DNA from 2 places in the Paenibacillus sp. J31R120 genome. Region 1 is predicted to be linked to the other one. Evidence: predicted binding sites of a transcription regulator. Region 1 holds the regulator's gene; the other holds the start of a gene.
The links. Region 1 encodes LexA, which represses DNA repair genes until DNA is damaged. Its sites were predicted from a motif close to CGAACATATGTTCG; they were not measured.

Region 1 (3,431 bases):
TAGGAGTTGCTCCGTTTTGGCATGACACAGGATTCATTCCTACCAAAGCTGAGGGAACTGATTCTCGACATCATCGTTCCCACACTGCCCGAACATGCTATTCTCGATTTGGATTCGTCTGTTGAAACGTTTTTGGTAATCTGCACGACTCCTCTGTTGGCGTCAATCATCATATCAATGCCATGCTTCGATCAGGCAATACAGGCAGTTCTAGTGATATCCTTCCATTTACCATGCAGACGTTAAAGCATCTAGATGAACGAAAAGTCAGCTATGTAGGTTTTGGCGACGAAGATTTCTACGACTATTGGGAGTTGCAATCTATTGGATATGTCGGCAAACTGAAGTGGACCAAACTTCTTGCCTAGCATATGCCTGCTAACATTGGACACACCTCGTCGAATAAGATTGGGTCATTGAAGGTATCGTCTTCTTGTGCTACTAAGCAACAAGTTGGGACAATACAAGGCAGGTCGTTGTTATCAGCAAGATACAACATACGACGACGATCATCCTCAGTTCGAATTTGACCTGTTCTGGCAGTATGAAGGGGTAGTCACCATTAGGGCGTGAGAGCCATGACATATAGCGTTTCTTCAATCAATGTTGCTCAAACTGCTGGCTAACAATCTATTTGAGCGTTTCAAGCTGAAATGTTGCGATCAGGTACATCGATCTTTTACAATTCAGCGCTCTCGGAGTGCTACCATTGTTAACGCTGCATAGTCTTGGTTAAAGTTTCCGATTATTCAAACAAGACGTCAATTTAGCTTTTTGCGGGTACAGTTGATTACATATACTCAACTACTTTAATTTGGCTAGAATACACTAAAGTTCGATACTAAAATACGAACCTTTGTGCTTAAGAACTTATGTTTGTACGAACTTCGGTTCTGTGTTATAATTTGACACAATAAGAAGAATGGAGATGATGTACGTGTCGAAGCTGTCCAAACGGCAACATTCGATCCTTGAATTTATCAAGCAGGAAGTTCGGGAGAAGGGTTACCCGCCCTCCGTTCGGGAAATCGCAGAAGCCGTTGGTCTGCTGTCCAGTTCCACCGTTCACGGCCATCTGGACAGGCTGGAGAAGAAAGGCTTCATCCGCCGCGACCCTACCAAGCCTCGCGCTATCGAGATCCTGAACCAAGACGACAATGACAACGTCATTCCGTTTCCAGTCGCGCAAGTGCCGATCGTGGGCAAGGTTACCGCCGGCATTCCGATTACGGCTACGGAGAACATAGAGGATTATTTCCCCCTTCCTTCCCATTATGTGGGGGACAGCAAGGTCTTTATTCTTAACGTTATCGGCGAAAGTATGATTGAAGCGGGCATACATAATGGCGACTACGTCATCGTTCGCCAGCAGCAGACGGCGAACAACGGCGAGATCGTTGTTGCAATGACGGAGGATGATGAGGCAACCGTCAAGACGTTCTATAAGGAGAAGGATCATATCCGTCTCCAGCCAGAGAACGCTACGATGGAGCCAATCCGCCTGAAGAACGTCACGATTCTCGGCAAGGTCATCGGATTGTTCCGCGATATTCACTAATTTACACAAGAAGAAGGCTGCTGGAATGAATGATTCATTCCAGCAGCCTTTTATTATAAAAGATATTATCTTAAATCCTCCACCCTTCGTTCACCACACTGCCGAATCGTACCTTCATCCTTACAGGTCAGTTGCCGATATAGCTAGTAGGAGGTGTATAACTTGGATATTGGCGCATTATCGATAGCATTAGGCCAATCAAAGCTGGCCCAATCCGTAGGCATCAAGATGCTTAGCATCGCCAAAGGACAAGCTGAACAGCAAGGACAACAGCTGGCAGACATGATCGGCAAGAGCCTCGACCCTAATCTCGGTCAAAACTTGGATCTTCGAGCGTAATGAATCAACCCGCGATGTTTGCGGGTTTTTCTTTTGGTTTCCTTTTTCAGTTGAAGTACCCTAGACCAATGTCTGACTCCGTCTTGCCAAAACTAACCCGTATCTCTTCCTGCTACGCTTTACCGGCTTGTTTGGAGACTTCCACATCCACCACATGATCCTCATTAAAGATACGCATAGCCCCAGCCGAGTAGCAATAAGCTTTGAATTGCTTGCCCTTTACCGAAATAATCCGCACATCACGAATCGATACATTTCTCTTCCTGTCGATGTAGATGAGCTGTACAACTTTTCCGAGAAATCTCTCCATGCCAATCACCGCCTGAACGAATGTATGTTCTCATTATATCCAAAACATACGTTCGTGTCACATGAAGTTTTTAACTATTTTCAGCCGTTAATCGCAAGACGTGAGGCCAGCTGAAAAAGGAGCAGCACCGGCGGTTACACGCCAAGCGCCTGCTCCTCCCATTCCTTCGTATACCAGCCCGCTTGCTTGCGGAACATCGCAGCGTACTCGCCATTCCGGCTCATTAATGCATCATGATGGCCCTCTTCCACAAGACGGCCATCCTTTAGCACCAGAATACGATCTGCAAACCGGCAGCTGCCAAGCCGATGAGTAATAAAAACCGATGTTTTGCCACTCGTTAACTTCATCAGGTTCTCAAAGATAGCCGCTTCGGTCATGGGATCAAGCGAAGCAGTAGGCTCGTCCAATACAATGAGCTCAAACTCCCGGTAGAAAGCCCGATTCAGCGCGATACGCTGCCATTGACCATAGGACAGCTCATGGCCGCCGTCGAATTGAACACCAAGGACAGTATCCCATCCCTGGGGCAGCTTATCGATAAAGGAAGCGGTATTCGCTTCTTCGCTGGATGTCTGAAGCTTGTCCCGGTTGCTCAGGTCGCTGATTGCTCCTAAACCAATATTCTCCCATACGGGAAAGGGAAACTGGACAAAGTCTTGAAAGATCGCGCTCATGCGGCTTCGAAGGCTGTCGGAAGTTAGATGCGCATACGCTATCCCGTCAACTGCAATGGAGCCTTTGTCCGGAGCGTATAATCCAAGCAAGCATTTGGCCAGCGTGCTCTTGCCCGCTCCGTTGTCCCCGACAATGGCAATCGTTTCGCCCGCTCCTATTGAAAAGCTTATGCTGTCGATCGCCGGACCAGGAGCCCCGTCATAGTGAAAGGACAGCTGCTCTACCGTTATGCCTTGCCGGATTGGAGACGGAAACTCCTGGTCTCCCTCCTTCCCGTTCCCTTCAGGAAGATTCACAAATGAAATCATCTCATTCGCGTGTAGCAAGCCCTGATGAATGTTGGAGTAGCCCTGGGCCAGCCCTTGCATAAGCGACTGGGAGCTGAATAACGCTTGGGCGAGCGCAACATATTGACCGATCACCAGCCCCCCGGTTGATCCGGTATGCAAGGCGAACAGAAGCATCCCGCTTAGCAGCGTCAACGTGAACAGCTGCACCCCGTAGGTAATGCCAATCGTTTTTCGCTCCAGGGCAAGCAGCCGGCCG
Region 2 (3,431 bases), on a different contig from region 1:
GGCCTACTCGCATAACCGAAGAGCTATTTTATTACTTTCTACTTCATGAGAATAAGTTATGCTTAAAGTGGCGAATCATCGATGATCTCTGGCCCCATGTCGAGGAGAAACGGGCGCTTCCCAATCTGTATAACACCATCTATCGCATGCGTCAGCTCTTTATGGAGCTCGGTGTCCCTATCGTCATCGAACGAATCAACGATGGTTACATCATGAGCACCAACAACAGCATTGTAATCGAGCCCAAAGAACAGCCGGATGCGCTCCTGCTGGAGTCAAAAGGGTACTTGTGGGCATATCGGTTGGAATGAGGGAAATTGAGGGTGTGCACATACATAAATCCAATCGAAAAAACCCGGCCATATACGGCCGGGTTTTATAGTGATAGCGAGCAACCTTTATCGTGAATACTCCTGTACAACTTCATACATTTTTTCGGGCCTTAATAAAGTGCTAATGGAATCTTCCGTTTGAAGGGTTAGAGCCGCGCCGGCAAGTCCCAGCTGGCATGCGCTATGCAGCGATTCATTGTTCATAATGCCATACATGGCACAAGAAGCAAAAGCGTCGCCAACCCCTGTGATGTCCACAATATCCGTTAGAAAAGAAGGCAAGTGCCCCGATTCCTCCGAAGAGGAATAATAGGCCCCCTGATCGCCCAGTGTGATAATCACATTTTTAACGCCGCGCGCTCTAATCTTTTCACATGCGATCTCACAATCTTCAATGGAATCGATCTTCATGTCGGCAAGCACCTCTGCTTCAACCCGGTTCGGGAGCAGCAGCTCTACTCCGTCCAGCCGATAAGGAAGCTTATGTGTCTTGGCTACAGATGCAGGGTCTATATACAAAGGAATATGTTCCTCGGCACAGCGTTTGATGATATAGCTTATACAGTCCTTGGGAATATTCGTATCCAAAAAAACAGCTTGTGCCGAAATAATATGGGACCATTTCTCCTCGAACATGGATACGGTCATTTTTTCGTATATGTGCATATCATCCATCGAGACTACGCTCTCTCCCGTTGGGTCCAGAAGAGTGATGAAAATTCCTGTTCGCTCAGTCGGCATCACCCAAACTTGGCTGACATCAACACCTTGGCTTTTGATTTCATTCAGGATCCAGTTGCCCTCTTTGTCGTCTCCAACACAGGTCATAATGGACGTATTACAGCGGAGCCGGCTTAAATTTTCTACAACGTTGCGTGCCGCTCCGCCGCAAGATTCATTGATTTTGACCGGATTGGAGGAAGAAAAACTGACCGTCTGATTCGAGCGCGCAATCTTGTCAATGTTAGCCCCTCCGATACAAACAATTGACGATTCCTCCCGTAAAATATAGGCCCGTCCTTTAATTTCACCGCGTCTGGTCAAGCTGGCAATATAATTGGCAACCGTCGGACGGGATAAACCAACCTTAGCGGATAACTCTTGCTGTGATATAAAAGGATTCATTCTTATATAGTCCAAAATTTGCTGTTCTTTATCCACGAAGCAACCCCATTTCTACTTGTCATCCTTAAGTACCAACCTCGTGTATGTTCCCTATCTTTATTATACAACTAAATCTACCTCCAGAATAAATTCATGCAGCTGTGGCATGCGAAATTTAGCATGATGTATGGCTTGTCAGGCATATTCAGGAACCTGATCAAATTTTGCATATTGACATCTCAACATGAAAGCGTATACTAAACATATGTTTTCAACATAAACTTTTGTTTGTTCGAATTTAGGGGGTGTAAATTGGCTGTTAGTTATGGTGAGGACAAGTCAATCTTGCATGAGACATTGGCATTAACATGGAGGAGATATACATGAATTTTATTTTCTTGCTAACTGGCCTTCTTCTTGTTTTTATTATTGGTTTCTTAGTAAGCAACAATCGCAAAAAAATAAAATACAAACGTGTTCTGATCATGTTAGCCGTACAAATCCTTTTGGTGTACTTCATGATGAACACGAGCATAGGAATCACTGCGATTACAAAAGTGGGCTTGCTTTTTGAAAAGCTGATGAGCATTGCCAATGCGGGCATCCAATTTGTATTTGGAGGCATGGCAAATGAGGGTCAAACTCCGTTTTTCCTTGGCGTGTTAATGCCGCTTGTTTTCATGTCTGTACTAATCGGAATTCTGAATTACATCAAGGTTTTGCCTTTCATCATCAAATATTTAGGCCTGTTCCTTAGCAAAATTACCGGTATGGGCAGACTTGAAAGCTATTTTGCCATATCTACATCTGCGCTTGGACAGCCGGAAGTCTTCTTGACCATTCTCAAGCAAATCCCGCTTCTGTCCAAAGAAAGACTCTACACCATTTGTACATCCGCGATGAGTGCAATAAGCATGGCGATGGTTGGCGCATACGCCAATATGCTGGAGCCTAAATTTGTTGTAACGGCTGTTGTCTTGAATATTTTCAGTGCTCTTATCGTGGCCAATATTATTAACCCCTATGATCTGGATGAGAATGAGGACTTGGTTGAAGTTGAGGAAAAAGAACGGCTTCCTTTCTTCCGAATGGTCGGAGAGAGCGTCACGGATGGTTTTAAAATCGCCATTATTGTTGGCGCCATGCTGCTAGGATTTATCTCCCTAATGGAAATGGTGAATGTGATTTTCCAAAGCACATTGCACATCTCATTCGATACGGTTATTGGTTATATCTTCGCGCCAATAGCTTTCCTGATGGGTGTTCCATGGTCAGAAGCGGTACAAGCTGGCGGCATTATGGCGACCAAGCTGATTACGAATGAATTTGTAGCGATGTTGAGTTTTGGCAATATGACAGGTGAATTCTCATCCAGGACGGTTGCTATTGTATCTGTCTATCTGGTTAGCTTCGCTAACTTCGGAACGCTCGGCATTATTTCCGGCTCCATCAAAGCGATTAGCGACAAGCAAGGAGATCATGTTGCGAAGTTTGCTCTTAAATTGCTGCTGGGCTCAACGTTGGCTTCTGTTATTTCAGGCACCATGATAGGTCTAGTCATGTAAATAAAACTTAGAGGTGAAAGATAATGACATCAAGAAAAATTATTTTGGATTGTGACCCCGGACATGATGACGCCATTGCGATTATTTTAGCTGCTGCTCAGCCGCAGTTGGAGATATTAGCGATTACAACGGTTTCCGGAAATGCAGAAATCGATAAAACGACTCAAAATGCGCTGAAGGTTTGTGATTTGATTTCATTAAATAAGGTCATTGTCTCGAAAGGGGCAAGCGAGCCTATGGTTCGGTTACGCGAAACGGCGCCCGGCATTCATGGCGATTCCGGCTTGGACGGTCCTGAGCTACCTGAACCTTCCCGCAGCTGGAGCGAGGAACATGGCGTCGACACCATTATCAGACTTGTGAAAGAGTCCACAGAGCCTGTAACCCTGCTTCCGACAGGACCATTAACCAATATTGCCTTAGCTTTAAC

Region 2: a site for LexA is predicted at 1,714-1,727, ahead of AC0YNW_RS06975 (carbohydrate kinase). Genes of this name have one in related genera too.

The regions. Positions count from the first base shown of each region.
Region 1 covers NZ_JBWDNN010000003.1:270,593-274,023, forward strand. Annotated here, with positions in the region: gene lexA (transcriptional repressor LexA) at 938-1,558, shown strand; gene AC0YNW_RS13605 (YjfB family protein) at 1,721-1,897, shown strand; gene AC0YNW_RS13610 (hypothetical protein) at 2,010-2,207, opposite strand; gene AC0YNW_RS13615 (ABC transporter ATP-binding protein) at 2,342-3,431, opposite strand, start outside.
Region 2 covers NZ_JBWDNN010000002.1:77,475-80,905, reverse strand. Annotated here, with positions in the region: gene AC0YNW_RS06980 (response regulator) at 1-311, shown strand, start outside; gene AC0YNW_RS06975 (carbohydrate kinase) at 399-1,493, opposite strand; gene AC0YNW_RS06970 (NupC/NupG family nucleoside CNT transporter) at 1,820-3,001, shown strand; gene AC0YNW_RS06965 (nucleoside hydrolase) at 3,025-3,431, shown strand, end outside.